DNA from 3 places in the Streptomyces sp. NBC_00989 genome. Region 3 is predicted to be linked to each of the others. Evidence: riboswitches for the same ligand, from Rfam matches in the RefSeq annotation. Region 3 holds a riboswitch; each other region holds the start of a gene.
The links. A riboswitch is a leader RNA that binds a small molecule or an ion and turns the genes downstream of it on or off. The one in region 3 is predicted to bind cobalamin.
Positions count from the first base shown of each region.

Region 1: it holds a riboswitch for cobalamin, as region 3 does, so the genes downstream of both, metE (5-methyltetrahydropteroyltriglutamate--homocysteine S-methyltransferase) here and OG714_RS18275 (ribonucleoside-diphosphate reductase subunit alpha) in region 3, are expected to answer to the same signal.
Region 2: it holds a riboswitch for cobalamin, as region 3 does, so the genes downstream of both, OG714_RS35600 (prenyltransferase/squalene oxidase repeat-containing protein) here and OG714_RS18275 (ribonucleoside-diphosphate reductase subunit alpha) in region 3, are expected to answer to the same signal.

Region 1 is NZ_CP108728.1:2,893,625-2,898,795, forward strand. It holds gene scpA (methylmalonyl-CoA mutase) at 1-384, shown strand, start outside; gene meaB (methylmalonyl Co-A mutase-associated GTPase MeaB) at 381-1,373, shown strand; cobalamin riboswitch at 1,472-1,695, shown strand; gene metE (5-methyltetrahydropteroyltriglutamate--homocysteine S-methyltransferase) at 1,833-4,151, shown strand; gene OG714_RS12645 (histidine phosphatase family protein) at 4,256-4,834, shown strand; gene OG714_RS12650 (polysaccharide deacetylase family protein) at 5,078-5,171, shown strand, end outside.
Region 2 is NZ_CP108728.1:7,956,138-7,961,308, forward strand. It holds gene OG714_RS35595 (SCO2322 family protein) at 1-444, opposite strand, end outside; gene OG714_RS35600 (prenyltransferase/squalene oxidase repeat-containing protein) at 441-1,688, opposite strand; cobalamin riboswitch at 1,783-1,914, opposite strand; gene OG714_RS35605 (phosphotransferase) at 1,974-2,675, shown strand; gene OG714_RS35610 (helix-turn-helix domain-containing protein) at 2,655-3,524, opposite strand; gene OG714_RS35615 (alpha/beta fold hydrolase) at 3,707-4,432, shown strand; gene OG714_RS35620 (PP2C family protein-serine/threonine phosphatase) at 4,464-5,171, opposite strand, start outside.
Region 3 is NZ_CP108728.1:4,249,740-4,254,910, reverse strand. It holds gene OG714_RS18275 (ribonucleoside-diphosphate reductase subunit alpha) at 1-1,437, opposite strand, end outside; cobalamin riboswitch at 1,562-1,693, opposite strand; gene OG714_RS18270 (GNAT family N-acetyltransferase) at 1,739-2,245, opposite strand; gene mctP (monocarboxylate uptake permease MctP) at 2,377-3,987, opposite strand; gene OG714_RS18260 (DUF3311 domain-containing protein) at 3,984-4,247, opposite strand; gene OG714_RS18255 (YbdD/YjiX family protein) at 4,386-4,586, opposite strand; gene OG714_RS18250 (carbon starvation CstA family protein) at 4,558-5,171, opposite strand, start outside.

The DNA of each region.
Region 1 (5,171 bases), 1.4 Mb from region 3:
AAGATGGGCCAGGACGGCCACGACCGCGGCCAGAAGGTGATCGCCACCGCGTTCGCCGACCTCGGCTTCGACGTCGACGTCGGCCCCCTCTTCCAGACCCCCGGCGAGGTGGCCCGCCAGGCCGTCGAGGCGGACGTGCACATCGTCGGCGTCTCCTCGCTCGCCGCCGGACACCTCACCCTCGTACCGGCGTTGAAGGAGTCCCTCGCCGCGGAGGGCCGCGAGGACATCATGATCGTGGTCGGCGGAGTCATCCCGCCCCAGGACGTCCCCACCCTCCTGGAGATGGGCGCGGCGGCCGTGTTCCCGCCCGGGACGGTGATCCCGGACGCGGCCTACGACCTGGTGCAGCGACTGGCCACCGACCTCGGGCACGCCCTGTGATCGAGGTCGACACCTATGTGAAGGGCGTGCTCGACGGGAAGCGGGCCCTGGTGGCCCGCGCCATCACCCTCGTCGAGTCGACCAAGCCCCAACACCGGGTCATGGCCCAGGAGTTGCTGACCGAACTCCTCCCGCACAGCGGCCAGGCCCGCCGGATCGGCATCAGCGGCGTACCGGGCGTCGGCAAGTCGACGTTCATCGACGCGTTCGGCACGCTGCTGACCTCGCAGGGCTTCCGGGTCGCGGTACTGGCCGTGGACCCGTCGTCGACCCGCACGGGCGGCTCGATCCTCGGCGACAAGACCCGCATGGAACGCCTGGCCGTGGACCCGGCGGCCTTCGTACGTCCCTCCCCCACCGCCGGCACGCTGGGCGGCGTCGCGAAGGCGACCCGCGAGTCGATCGTGGTGATGGAGGCGGCGGGCTACGACGTCGTCCTCGTCGAGACGGTAGGCGTGGGCCAGTCGGAGACGGCGGTCGCGAACATGGTCGACTCCTTCCTGCTGCTGACCCTGGCCCGCACCGGCGACCAGCTACAGGGCATCAAGAAGGGCGTCCTGGAGCTGGCTGACGTCATCGCCGTCAACAAGGCGGACGGCCCACACGAGCGCGACGCGAAGAGCGCGGCACGTGAACTGGCGGGCGCACTACGGCTGATGCATCCCGCCGACGCCGCCTGGACCCCACCGGTACTGAGTTGCAGCGCGCGCGAGGGAACGGGCCTGGACACGGTCTGGGAGCGCCTCGAACAACACCGTTCACTGCTGGACTCCACGGGCCGCCTGGCCGCGAAGCGCAGCGAGCAGCAGGTGGACTGGACCTGGACTATGGTCCGAGAAGAACTCCTGGGCCGCCTGCACGCCGACCCGACGGTCCGCGCCCTGGCCCCGGACCTAGAACGCCAGGTACGAGAGGGCGAGTTGACAGCAACCCTGGCGGCCGAGGAAATCCTGCGAGCCTTCGAATCCCGGCAAGCTGACATGCCCTAGGGGCGCGAGGCTGTATCGATTTGCGGCTCCGCCGCGTGGGCGCGACCAGCCCCCACCGGCCCGCACCCAAAAATCGACGCACAAGACCCCCACCCCGTAGGCTGGCTAACGCAGCTGGTTCGCCCCGTCAGCCAGACGGACGCGTCGCAAGAGGGAACCCGGTGAGATTCCGGGACTGCCCCGCAGCGGTAAGCGGGAACGACCGCCGTCATACGCACTGGGCCCACACAGGACCTGGGAAGCGACGGCCAGTAGGTGACCTCCGGTTCACAGGAGGCCGTGCCCGCAAGTCCGAAGACCTGCCACCTGCCCGCACGCGAAGCATTCGCGTGCGGAATCCCGGTGACCTCGTGGGCGGGTCGGCGTACATACGGGCGGTCACCATCCCCCGGTCTACGAACCTTCGCACTCACGTCCCGACACCGGGATCCAGGGAGATATCTCGCGAAGGAGATTTCCGTGACAGCGAAGTCCGCAGCCGCGGCAGCACGGTCCACCGTGTACGGCTACCCCCGCCAGGGCAGGGGCCGTGAACTGAAGAAGGCCATCGAGGGGTACTGGAAGGGCCGCGTCGACGCCGACGCCCTCCGGACCACCGCCGCCGAACTGCGCCGCACGAACTGGCGGCAGCTCGCCGAGGCCGGCATCCACGAGGTACCGACCGGCGACTTCTCGTACTACGACCACGTCCTCGACACCACCGCCATGGTCGGCGCGATCCCCGAACGCCACCGCGCCGCCGCCGAACTCGACGCGCTGGACGGGTACTTCGCGATGGCGCGCGGCACGCAGGACGTGGCGCCGCTGGAGATGACGAAGTGGTTCGACACCAACTACCACTACCTCGTGCCGGAGTTGGGCCCGGACACCGTCTTCACCACCGACTCCACCAAGCAGGTCGCGGAGTTGAGGGAGGCCCTCGCCCTGGGCCTGACCGCCCGCCCCGTCCTGGTCGGCCCGGTCACCTACCTCCTGCTCGCCAAGCCCGCACCCGGGGTGCCCGCGGACTTCGAACCGCTGACCCTGCTGGACCGGTTGCTGCCCGTGTACGCCGAGGTCCTCGCCGACCTGCGCGCGGCGGGCGCGGAGTGGGTGCAGCTCGACGAGCCCGCCCTGGTCCAGGACCGCACCCCGGCCGAACTGAACGCCACCACCCGCGCCTACCGCGACCTCGGCGCCCTCACCGACCGGCCGAAGCTGCTGATCGCCTCCTACTTCGACCGGCTCGGCGACGCGCTGCCGGTGCTGGCGAAGGCGCCGGTGGAGGGCCTCGCCCTGGACTTCACCGAGTCCGCCGCCGCCAACCTGGATGCCCTCGCCGCGGTGGGCGGGCTGCCTGGCAAGCGGCTGGTCGCCGGTGTCGTCAACGGCCGCAACGTCTGGGTCAACGACCTCACCAAGTCCCTTGCCACACTGGGCACGTTGCTCGGTCTCGCCGACCGGGTCGACGTGGCCGCCTCCTGCTCGCTCCTCCATGTGCCGCTCGACGCCGCCGCCGAGCGGGACATCGAGCCGCAGATCCTGCGCTGGCTCGCGTTCGCGCGGCAGAAGACGGGCGAAATCGTCACGCTCGCCAAGGGCCTGGCCCAGGGCACCGACACGATCGCCGCCGAACTCGCGGCGAACCGCGCCGACTTGGCCTCCCGCTCCGGTTCGGCACTCACCAGTGACCCCGCCGTACGGGCCCGGGCCGCCGCCGTCACGGACGCCGACGCCCGCCGCTCCCAGCCGTACGACGAGCGGACCACGGCACAGCGCGCGCACCTCGGGCTGCCGCCGCTGCCGACGACCACGATCGGCTCGTTCCCGCAGACCGTCGAACTGCGCACCGCGCGGGCCGACTTGAGGGCGCGGCGGATCGACGCGGCCGGTTACGAGGAGCGGATCAAGGCCGAGATCCAGGAGGTGATCTCGTTCCAGGAGAAGACGGGCCTGGACGTCCTCGTGCACGGCGAGCCCGAACGCAACGACATGGTCCAGTACTTCGCCGAGCAGCTCACGGGATATCTCGCCACGCAGCACGGCTGGGTCCAGTCCTACGGCACCCGTTACGTCCGCCCGCCGATCCTGGCCGGCGACATCTCCCGCCCGGAACCGATGACGGTGCGCTGGACGACGTACGCCCAGTCGCTCACCGGCCGTCCGGTCAAGGGCATGCTCACCGGGCCGGTCACCATGCTCGCCTGGTCCTTCGTCCGTGACGACCAGCCGCTCGGCGACACCGCACGGCAGGTCGCCCTGGCCCTGCGCGACGAGGTCAACGACCTTGAGGTAGCGGGGACTTCGGTCATCCAGGTCGACGAACCCGCGCTGCGCGAAACCCTTCCGCTGCGTGCGGCGGACCGGGAGGCGTATCTCGCCTGGGCCACCGAGGCGTTCCGGCTGACCACCGCCGGCGTCCGTCCGGAGACGCAGGTCCACACGCACATGTGCTACGCCGAGTTCGGCGACATCGTGCAGGCCATCGACGACCTCGACGCGGACGTCATCAGCCTGGAGGCGGCCCGCTCGCACATGCAGGTCGCGCGCGAACTGGCCGAGCACGGTTATCCGCGCGAGGCGGGACCGGGTGTCTACGACATCCACTCCCCGCGCGTACCGGGCACGGCCGAGGCAGCGGCCTTGCTGCGCAAGGGACTTGAGGCCATCCCGGCGGAGCGGTTGTGGGTCAACCCGGACTGCGGCCTGAAGACCCGGGGCTGGCCCGAGACCCGCGCGTCCCTGGAGAACCTGGTCGCCGCGGCCCGCACGGTCCGTGCGGAGCTGACCGGTTCCTGACCCGTTGGCGGGGGCGGCTGGGAGGAACACCCTCCCGGCCGCCCCCGCCGTCGGATGCGCGGGAGACGATGTCCTCCCATGGCCCTAGGAACGGGAGCGACCGAGTGACCAGCCGCATCACCTTGATCTCGCCGGCGATGAACCGGTCCCTGCGGGAGACCCGGTTCGACGACGGCAGCCCGCTCGATCCGAGCGGTGCGGCCCGCGCCGAGTCCGCCGCGCGGTCGCTCCGCTCGGCTGACCGGGTGCTGGTCTCGCCCACTGTGCGGTGCCGGGAGACGGCGTCCGCGCTGGGCCTCCCGGCCGTAGCGGAGCGGGAGTTGGCGGGGCTGGACATGGGGCGCTGGCGGGGGCTGACCCTCGACGAGGTGATGGCTCGGGAGCCGGACGCGGTGATGGGCTGGCTGACGGATCCGGACGCGGTGCCTCATGGCGGGGAGTCCGTGCGGGGGCTCTGCGAGCGGGCGGCACGGTGGCTGGAGGCGGCGGCCGGGGTCGAGGGCGGGACCCTTGCGGTGGTTGAGCAGGAGTTCGTGCGGGCCGTTGCGGTCACGGTCCTTGACGCGCCTGGGCCCGCGTTCTGGCGGCTCGATGTGCCGCCGCTGACCGCGACCGAGCTCAGTGGGCGGGCCGGGCGGTGGAATCTGCGGCTCGGGCGGGAGCTGGGAGCCGACGTCCGCTAGGCGCTCCGCGGGATCTGCGGTTCCTTGGCCGCCCGCCGGTGGGGGCTGGTCGCGCCCACGCGGCGGAGCCGCAAATCGATACAGCCCCGCGCCCCTAAAAGGCCGCTGTACCTAACCGGACTGCCCCAACTCCTCCGACTATACACACCACGTATACTCGCTATGTATAGTCTCGGCATGCCATCACTGAACGCTCTGTGCAAGAAGAGGGAAAGACCCCGGGCCGGGTTGCGTGCTGTCGGCATGTTTGTGGCGGTCGCCGTGCTGGGTCTGGCGTCGAGCGGGTGCACCAAGCTCGACACGACCGCGCCGGCCGCCGCCCGCGCCGAGGCCGTGT
Region 2 (5,171 bases), 3.7 Mb from region 3:
GTTCGTGTCGTAGCGCAGGGGTTTCGCGACCGTGGCCAGGGCCTCCGCCGTTGTCGCGTCGGGGGCGACCGTCGCGCAGGCCGTACGGCGGGTGGGCGGGGTCTCGCCGGACGGGGCGTCGGTCGGCGTGCCGAAGTCGATGACCAGGGCGATGCGCTTCTTGCCGTCTGCCGCCGGGGAGTTGGCGCAGATCGTCGCGAAGTCCGCTGCCGGGAACCGGGGTTGTGCCGCGTCCGCCGAGTCCGCGCTCACCGCGAAGCGGAAGCCCTGGACGGCGCCGTCGTCGGGGCGGGCGGTGGACGGGCCCTGTGTGGCGTACGTCCAGTGGGTGCCGGTGCGGTCCCAGAAGGACCAGTAGCGGTAACCGGCGGCCTGGGCCGGGCCGTTGGCGGTGAGGGCGAGCAGGAGCGCGGTGAGGAGCAGGAGGAGGCGGCGGCGGGTCACTGCTGCTGCCCGCGCTTCCGGCCGCGGGCGATCAGGACGGAGCCGGCGATCGCGACGACGAGGAGAACGCCGCCGACCGTCCAAGCGACGTTCAGGGAACCGTCGTTGTCGTCGGAGGCCGTCTTCTCGGCCGGGCCGGCCGTGGGCTGCTCGTCGATGCGCTTGGGGGCCGGGCCGGTCGCGTTCAGCAGCGTGACGAGGTTCTGGCCGCCGAAGTCGTGGACGTCGGCGCCCTTCGCGGTGGTCGCCACGAAGACGAGCTGGGCGTAGGCGGCCGGACCGCCTTGCGCGGCCCACGACTTGGAGTGGGTCTCCAGCCAGTGCAGGGGCTTGGCGGCCTGGTCGTGCAGGCCGAGGGACGACAGGGCGACGATCGCGTCGGCCGTGTTCCCGTAGTCGGGCTGGGGCTTGGCGCCGGGGAGCGAGGTGGTCAAGTGGCCGCTCTTCGCCATGGACTCGGCGAGCCACGCGGCGCCGTTGTCCGCCGGCTGCTCGGGATCGTCCCCGGACTTCTCGCACGTCGCAGGCGACTCGGCGTCGTCCTGCGGGCTTCCGGCCAGCGACTCGCCGTACAGGCCGAGCACGGCCGCGGCGGTCGCGTCCGCGTTGGCCACGAGCTTGCCCTTCTTGTCGGGCTGGTACGCGAAGGCGCCCGCGTCCGTGCCCGCGTCGCAGGGCAGCGCGAGCTTCCGCAGCGCGTCGTAGGGGGACTTGCCGTTCTTCCGGAGGTTCGGCACGGTCACCCCGGCGTCCGCGAGGGCGCCGATGACGACGGAGGTGGAGTTCGCGTCGCTGGCCCCACCGGGGGAGTAGCCCCAGCCGCCGTCCGGGTTCTCGACGGACTTCAGCCACGTGACGGCCTTGGTGACGGCCGCGTCGCCGCGGCTGTCGTTCGCGAGAGCCTGTACGGCGGCGGCCGTGCTGTTGGTGTCGACCATGACCTTGGCGTCACAGGCCTTGGCGGGGTTCGCGCGGAAGGCCGCGAAGGCGCCGTCGGCGCACTGCTGGCCGAGCAGCCACGTCACCGCCTCGTCGGCGGGCTCCACGCCCACGGCATTCTGCGCGAGCAGGGCGAGGGACTGGCGCCAGACGCCGTCGTAGGCCGGATCCGAGGTGCCGTAGAGCCCGGTGGGTATCGCCGCGGACGGCGAGGGTGACGGACCGGCGGCGACGGCGGGTGTGGCGGCGATCACGGTGACGGTGATGGTGGCGGCCAGGACCGCGGCGCTGCGGCGGACGTTCATGATCGGCGGGTGCCTTCCCCTAGGGGGAGCACGGCAGCGCACGGGAACACCCCCGGGCGGCTCGGCTCCGTATTCCTCGACGGTGCGTGTGAGCCGGTCACGTGCCGTGCGGGGCGGTCCGGCTCACCGGCCCTGACGGACCGGATCACGGTTGCGGGTCAGCGCCGGAATTGCACCGGCTTCCCCCCGTACGGGTGTGATGACGACCCGGCCACTGTACGGCCAACCTGGGCGCACGCTGTGTGCGGGGGTTGCCCGGACCGCCGTCCCCGGTAGGTTCTGGCCATGCCAGCGACGGGGAAGCTGATCGGCTCCGGCCGTACCGCCGACGTGTACGAGATCGACGAGGCGTGGGTGCTGCGCCGCAACCGGGAGGACTGGGGGGACGCGGCGGCCGAGGGCGCGGTGATGGAACATGTGCGGGCGCACGGCTATCCCGTGCCCCGGGTGCGGATGGGGGACGCGGGCGCCTCAGACGCGTCGCGCGCCTCGCGTACCTCACGCACCGATCTCGTGATGGAGCGGCTGACCGGGCCCACCATGCTGGAGGCGCTCGTCGCGGGCACGATCGACGTGCGGGAGGCGGGGACCGTACTCGCCTCTCTGCTACGGCGGTTGCACGCCGTCCCCGGCCGGCGACCCGGCACCCGGGTGCTGCACCTCGACCTCCACCCGGAGAACGTGCTCCTCACCCCGGACGGGCCCCGCGTCATCGACTGGGGCACCGCGGAGGACGGCGATCCCGGGCTGGACTGGGGGCTCTCCGCGATCATCCTCGCCCAGGTCGCCGTGGACGACGATCAGCCGGTCGCCGAACCGGCCCGCGCGCTGCTCGTCTCGCTGCTCGCCGATCCTTCCGGGCTCACGGGGGAGGGCCTGGCGGAAGCGCGGCGGAGGCGGGCGCTGAATCCGACCATGAGTGTGCGTGAGGTCGAACTGCTCGGTGAGGCCGAGGAGTTGGTCAGGTCAGTCGCGCCGCTGCCGTAGGCGGGCGCTGGGGGCGTCCGCCGGGGGCTGGAGGGCGGAGGCCAGGAGGGCGAGTTTGTCGGCGCTGTCCGTGCCGGGGTCCGGGTGGTAGATGACGAGGGTCCGGCCCGGGGCGCCGTCGATGCTCAGGCGTTCACGGTTCAGCTGGAGGCCGCCGACCTGGGGGTGGGCGATGTGCTTGGGGGCGGCTTCGCAGGCCTGGACGTCGTGGCGGGCCCAGAGACGGCTGAACAGGGGGCTGGCCAGGGAGAGTTCGCCGACCAGCTCGATGAAACGAGGGTCGTCGGTGTCGGTGCCGACCGACTCGCGGAAACCGGCGACCATGCCTCCGGCGGCGCTCTCCCAGTACGGGTACAGCGCCTGCTCGGCCGGGTCGAGGAACAGGGACCGCAGCCGATTGGCTCCCGCCGTGAAGCGGGGGGAGAGCGCGGTCGCCAGGGAGTTGGCGGCCAGGACGTCGAAGTAGCGGCCCTCCACCAGGGCGGGGAGGGGGAGCGTCGCGATGAGTCTGGTGATGCCCGGCGGGACGGCTTCCTTCCGGGGGCGGGGCCTGGTGCGGTGTCGGCGGGGCTTGTCGGCGCCCAGGCGCAGGAGGTGGGCCGTCGCGTCGTCGTCCAGCCGCAGCACGCGGGCTATGGACTCCAGGACCTGCACGGAGGGGTTGCGGTCGCGGCCCTGTTCCAGGCGCAGGTAGTAGTCGGCGCTGATGCCGGCGAGCATCGCGACCTCCTCGCGGCGCAGGCCCGGCACGCGGCGCACCCCGAAGGCGGGGATGCCCGCCTGGTCGGGGGTGACGAGTTCGCGGCGGGCGCGCACGTACTCGCCCAGCGGGTTCGGTTCGTCGGCCATCTCCGCACTGTAGATCGGCCGGGCGGGGAGCTGCCTGGTCCTGTCACCCCCAGGGTCGGCGGGGCCCTGGCTGGGGCGCGGGCCGGGCGGCAGCGTCGTCGGTGGCCGGTCGGGTGCGTGCCGATCAGCGCGTCGGCCACCACGGCCCGGCAACCCCCGTCACCTCACCGAGGAGCACAGTCATGTCCACGTATCTGCTGGTACACGGCGCCTGGCACAGCGGGCAGGCCTGGGAGCGGGTGGTCCCGCTGCTGACGGCGGCCGGGCACCGGGTGCTCGCCCCGTCCCTCACCGGGCACGGCGACAAGGCGCATCTGCTCGGCCCCGACGTGGGGCTCGACACCCACGTCGACGACGTCGTCGCTCTGATCACCGAGGAGGACCTCACGGACGTGGTCCTCGTGGGGCACAGTTACGCCGGGCTGGTCGTCTCGGGCGCGGCCAACAGGCTCCCGGACCGGATCGCCCAACTCGTCCACCTGGACGCGATGGTCCCGGTGGACGGCGAGCGCGCGACCGACATCATGCCCGTGACCCAGGTCCTCATCGACCTGGCCGCGCGGTCCGACACCCCCTGGCGGATTCCCCCGCTGCCCGAACTCCCGCCGCCCGGTGGCCTGTTCGGGGTCACCGATCCGGCGGACGTGGCCTGGCTGCGCACGATGGTCTCGGACCAGTCGGCGCTGTGCCTCCAGCAACCGGTCCGGCTCGACAACCCCGCCGCGCACGCGATCCCCCGCACCCACATCCACTGCGTGGGCAGTGAGCCGGAAGGGTTCGAGCGGCGGCCCGTCCCCGCGATCCAGCCCAACGGCACCCCGGCCCAGGTGTGGGAACTGGAGGCCGGCCACGACTGCATGATCACCAAACCGGCCGAACTCGCCGGGCTTCTCCTCAAGTTGGGCTGAAAAAGTCAGGTTGGGCTGAGAAAGCCGGGCCTCAGACCCGCACCCGCGCGGTCACCGCCGTCGGCTGGCACAGGACGAGTGCCAGGTCGTCGGTGGGCGGCCCGCCGGTGTGGGCGAGCAGCCGCTCGTACAGCGCGTGCAGTGCCGCGTCCGGCGTCGCTTCGCTCAGCGCCGTCGCGGACTCGGTGAGGAGGGCGAACGGGGTGCCGTCCGGTGCGCGGGACTCGGTGAGGCCGTCCGTGTAGAGGAGGAGTCGGTCGCCGGGCTGGAGGCGGACCCGGTACTGGCGCGGGTCCGGGTGCAGGCCCAACGGCAGGGCGGGGACCCGGGGTTCGAGGAGTTCCAGACGCTGGCCGGAGCGCAGGGGCGCCGGGTGACCGCAGTTGACCAGCCGCACCTCACCCGGGCCGAACTCCACCAGCACCGCCGTGACGAAGTCCTCGGGGGCGAGGCGGGGGGCGAGGCGGGCGTCCAGCGCCCGCGCGATGGCCGTCAAGTCCGGTGCCGTGTAAGCGAGTTCGCGGAACGCGGTGACCGTGTCGGACGCCGTGCGCAGCGCGTCGAGCCCGTGCCCGCGCGCGTCACCGACCAGAACACGCAGGCCGTACGGCGTCACCGCGAGGTCGTACAGGTCGCCGCCGACCGACGACTCACGGCTCGCGCAGTGGTAGCGGGTGGAGACATGGGTGCCGGACAGGGTGCGGGACACCGGCCGCAGGATCGCCTCCTGGGTGATCCG
Region 3 (5,171 bases):
GTTCACCGAACCGAGGTTGCAGACCGCCGTCTCGCCGTCGTCCGTGACCTCCAGGATCTCCGTGCAGAGGTTCGAGGAGTGGACCGTGTGGCCCGGCTCGGCGGTCTGGTTGGCGGTGCGGTTGGCCGCGTCCTTGAAGGTCATCCAGCCGTTGCCGGTCTGCGCGAGGGTGCGCATCATGCGGCCGTAGAGGTCACGGGCCGGGATGGTCTTCTTGGCCAGCCCCTGCGCCTCGGCCTTGCGGTACGCGGCGTCGAACTCGTCGCCCCACAGGTCGACCAGCTCGGGCACGTCGGCGGGGGAGAACAGCGACCAGTCGCCGTTCTCGTTCACCCGGCGCATGAACTCGTCCGGGATCCAGTGCGCCAGGTTCAGGTTGTGCGTACGACGGGCGTCCTCACCCGTGTTGTCCCGCAGCTCCAGGAACTCCTCGATGTCGGAGTGCCAGGTCTCCAGGTACACCGCGGCGGCACCCTTGCGCCGGCCGCCCTGGTTCACCGCGGCGACCGAGGCGTCCAGCGTCTTCAGGAACGGGACGATGCCGTTGGAGTGCCCGTTCGTCCCCCGGATCAGCGAACCGCGGCTGCGGATGCGGGAGTACGACAGACCGATGCCGCCGGCGTGCTTCGAGAGGCGGGCGACCTGGTGGTACCGGTCGTAGATGGAGTCCAGCTCGTCCAGCGGGGAGTCGAGGAGGTAGCAGGACGACATCTGGGGGTGCCGGGTGCCGGAGTTGAAGAGGGTGGGGGAGGACGGGAGGTAGTCCAGGCGGCTCATCAGGCGGTAGAGCGCGGCCACTTCGTCCAGGGCACGGGTCGAGTCGTCTTCCGCGAGACCGGCGGCCACGCGCAGCATGAAGTGCTGGGGGGTCTCGATGACCTTGCGGGTGATCGGGTGCCGCAGGAGGTAACGGCTGTACAGCGTCCGGAGCCCGAAGTAGCCGAAGCGGTCGTCGGCCTCCGTGTCGATCAGCGCGTCCAGGCGGGCCGCGTGCAGCGTCGCGAACTCGGCGGTGCGGTCCGCGATGAGGCCCTCGCGGTGGCCCACGGCGACGGACTCGGTGAACGTCGTGACGCCCTGGGAGGCGGCCTCGGCGGCGATGCCGACCGTCAGCAGCCGGGCGGCCAGCCGGGAGTAGACCGGGTCCTCGGAGATGAGACCGGCGGCCGCCTCCGTGGCCAGCTCGCGCAGTTCCGCCACGTCCGCGTGCGCGGACCGGCCGCGCAACGTGGCGGCGGCGACCCGGCCCGGGTCGGCGTCGGGGAGGTCGGCGGTCAGCTCGGTCAGGGTCCGCAGGATCGCGGTACCCGGGCCGTCGGCTCCGGGAACGGTAGCTCCGGGAACGGCCGTACCGGGAACGTCGGTTCCGGTCGCGGTCGCCACGATCGCCTTGTTCACCTGGGTCGCTGATGCCGGCTCTGCTGGCGCGATGGTCACGGTGGGGCTCTCCCTCGCTCGGCACGGGGCCTCGCCGAGGGCAGGCGGCAGTACACGAGCGCACGGGGCGTCGCGTCCACCGGCCCACTCCACGAGGCCCGGACGTCATGCGCCCTGGCCGGGTGGCCGGACGCGAGCTGTCGGCAGGTCCTCGGACTGACCATGCGTGCATATGCACGTAAGTACACCGTTGCGGGACAGTTCCGGATTCGCACCGGATTCCCCTGCGGCGACAGCGAGCATGAGCATACATCTTGTGCTCGCCTGTCACGCCACCACCAGATGTTGTGTCGCGGTGGTTTCAGAGTGTCAGCTTGTAGGTGAGCAGAGTGAGATCGTCCAGGTGTGGCACGGGGTTCCAGTCGCGGTCGGGGGTGCGGACGAAACCCAGGCGTTCGTAGATGCGGTGGGCCGCGTGCATCGAGCTCTGGGTCGACAGGACCACGGCCTCGCAGCCCTCGGTGGCTCGGGCGCGGTCGATGCAGGCGCGGACCAGGGCCTCGCCGGCGCCTCGGCCGCGGGCGGTGCGGGCGATCGCCAGTGCGCGGATCTCTGTCTCGCCGGTTGTCGCGATGTCGGCGACGGGGCCGGGGCCGGGGACGAAGGTGACTCCGCCGAGGAGGTGTTCGCCGTCCACCGCGACGAGGACCTCGGCGGCTGCGGCTCGGCTTGCCACGTCCTTCAGTACGGGGAGGTAGGGGTCGTCGTCGCCGTAGTCGAGGAGGCCGTCCTGTAGGTAGGCCTGTGCTGTGATGTTGCCGAGGTCTTCGTATTCGGTGGGGATTGCTCGGCGGATGAGGATGTCCATGGGGGTGAGTGTGTACGACAGCGGGCCGCCGAGTGACTTGCTTTTCGGTGGCCCGCTGCGGGTTCGTCGTGGCTGGGCGCGCCCACGCGGCGGAGCCGCAAATCGATACAGCCCCGCGCCCCTGGGTGGGCTCAGTGGGCGGCGCCAGCAGTCGCCGGAGGCAGCTCCACCTCTACGCCCGGGTCGCCTGCGTCTGCCGTGTAGTCGGCGGGGCTGGTCTCGTCGATGCCCTCGGGGGCCTTGAACGCCTTCAGGGCGAACGTGAGGACCACCGTGACCACGACGTTCAGGACGAACGCCGTCAGGCCGATGTAGCCGATCTCGCCGATGCCGGGGATCTCCTTGGACGAGCCGCCGAAGTGGTCCTGGGTCGGGGAGGCCACGCCGTACGCGGCGAGGGTGCCGTAGATCATGCCGACCGCCCAGCCGGCGAGGAGGGCCCAGCGGTGGGGCCAGCGGGTGAAGAGGCCGCCCACCAGGGACGGGAAGGTCTGGAGGATCCAGATGCCGCCCAGGAGCTGGAAGTTGATGGCGACCGTCTTGTCCATCGTCAGGACGAAGGCGAGGGCGCCGACCTTCACCAGGAGCGAGACGATCTTGGAGACCTTTGTCTCCTGGGCCGGGGTCGCGTCCGGTTTGATGAAGTCCTTGTAGATGTTGCGGGTGAAGAGGTTCGCCGCCGCGATGGACATGATGGCCGCCGGGACGAGGGCGCCGATGCCGATCGCCGCGAAGGCCACGCCCGCGAACCAGTCCGGGAACATGTTCTCGAACAGCTGCGGGATCGCCAGTTGGCCGTTGGTGACCTTGACGCCCGCCGCGATCGCCATGAAGCCGAGCAGCGCCAGCAGGCCCAGCATCAGTGAATACAGGGGCAGGATCGTGGTGTTGCGGCGGATCACGTTGCGGCTCTTGGAGGACAGGGTCGCCGTGATCGAGTGGGGGTACATGAACAACGCCAGTGCCGAGCCCAACGCCAGTGTGGCGTACGTCCATTGGCCCGCCGGTGCGGGGACGAGTCCGCCCGCTCCCGCCGCCTTGAACTTGGCGCCCGCCGCGCTGAAGATGTCGTCGAAGCCGCCGAGCTTGATCGGGATGTAGATGATCGCCACCGTGATGACCAGGTAGATCAGCCCGTCCTTCACGAACGCGATCAGCGCGGGGGCGCGGAGGCCGGACGAGTAGGTGTACGCGGCCAGCACGGCGAACGCGATCAGCAGCGGCAGGTCCTTCACGAACCAGTTGGAGCTCGCGCTGCCGCCCACGCCCATGACATCCAACACGGCCTGGATGCCGACGAGTTGGAGTGCGATGTACGGCATCGTCGCGAGGATGCCGGTGACCGCCACCGCCAGGGACAGGCCCTTCGAGCCGAAGCGGCCGCGCACGAAGTCGGACGTCGTCACGTATCCGTGCTTGTGCGACACCGACCAGAGGCGGGGGAGGAACGTGAAGATGAGGGGGTAGACGAGGATCGTGTACGGCACCGCGAAGAAGCCGGCCGCGCCCGCCGCGTAGACCGCCGCCGGGACCGCGACGAACGTATACGCCGTGTAGAGGTCGCCGCCGAGCAGGAACCAGGTGACCCAGGTGCCGAACGACCGTCCGCCCAGGCCCCATTCGTCGAGGCTCTGCTCGTTGTCGGCCCGGCGCCAGCGGGCGGCCAGGAAGCCCAGGACCGTGACGGCCAGGAAGAAGAAGATGAAGACGCCGAGGGCGACGCCGTTCACGCCGTCGTTCACCGGTTACCTCCATGGCGGGTCCGCTGGTCGCGCTGCCACAGCTTGTAGGCGGTCATCGTCAGCGCCGTCGAGATCAGCACCCAGAGCATCTGGTACCAGTAGAAGAACGGGATGCCGATGAACGTGGGGTCGATCTTGGTGTAGGAGCCGACCCAGAGCAGCGCCACGAAGGGCGCGAACAGGCAGACGGCGATGACGGCGCGGACCGGAGTCACCACCGGTGCGGCCACTTCGGGCGGAACTTCAGGCACATCTGACATTTCGCGGCTCCGTCCCCTCGCTGATCACCTGTGTAACGCGCAGGCAATGTAGGTCACGGTGTCGCCGCAGCGAAAGACCTCGTCCGCATATCGTCATGTCGATTCGGTGAAGGCCTGACATCGGGCCTGACATCGGTGTCAGCAGCAGCGGAATCCCTGGCGTGGGTCGGCCTCCTGGCGGTCCGTCCGCATCCGTTCGAAGTCGCGGCGGCCGGGGACCTCCGCCTCGGGGTGGTCCAGGCGTACGTGCGCGACATACCGGTCGTACGCCGACTCGTCCATCAACTCCCGGACATACCAGCGCACTCCGCTAGTCGCCCGCCTGAGCGCCGACCACATCGCGTGCCGCCTCCTCTTCCTTCTCCTCCCGGGTCGGGATCAGCCCGGCCGGCGCCACGATCTTCGACTCGACGTACGGCGTCTCGCTCAGCGTGGAGAGCGCGGGGCGGCGGACGTGTCGAACGCAGACGCGAAGGGCGTCCGTGATCACGACCACGACCAGCACCGCGAGAATGGCCGAAAGCACCCCGTCCACCGTGGAGTTGGTGACGACGGTGTGCATGTCGTCCATGGACTTGGCGGGCGGCAGGACCCTGCCCGCGTCGATCGCGTCCTGGAACACCGAGCGCTGCTTGAAGAAGCCGACCTTCGGGTCGCTGGAGAAGACCTTCTGCCAGCTCGCGGTCAGGGTGACCGTCGCGTCCCAGGCGAGCGGAATCCCGGTGATCCAGGCCCACTTGAGGCGTCCGGACTTCACCAGGAGGGTGGTGCAGACGGCCAGGGCGACGGCCGCGAGGAGCTGGTTGGAGATGCCGAAGATCGGGAAGAGCTGGTTGATCCCGCCGAGGGGTTCGTGCACGCCGACCCAGAGGAAGTAGCCCCAGAGGGCGCAGACCACGGCGCTGGTCAGGGCCAGGCCCGGCT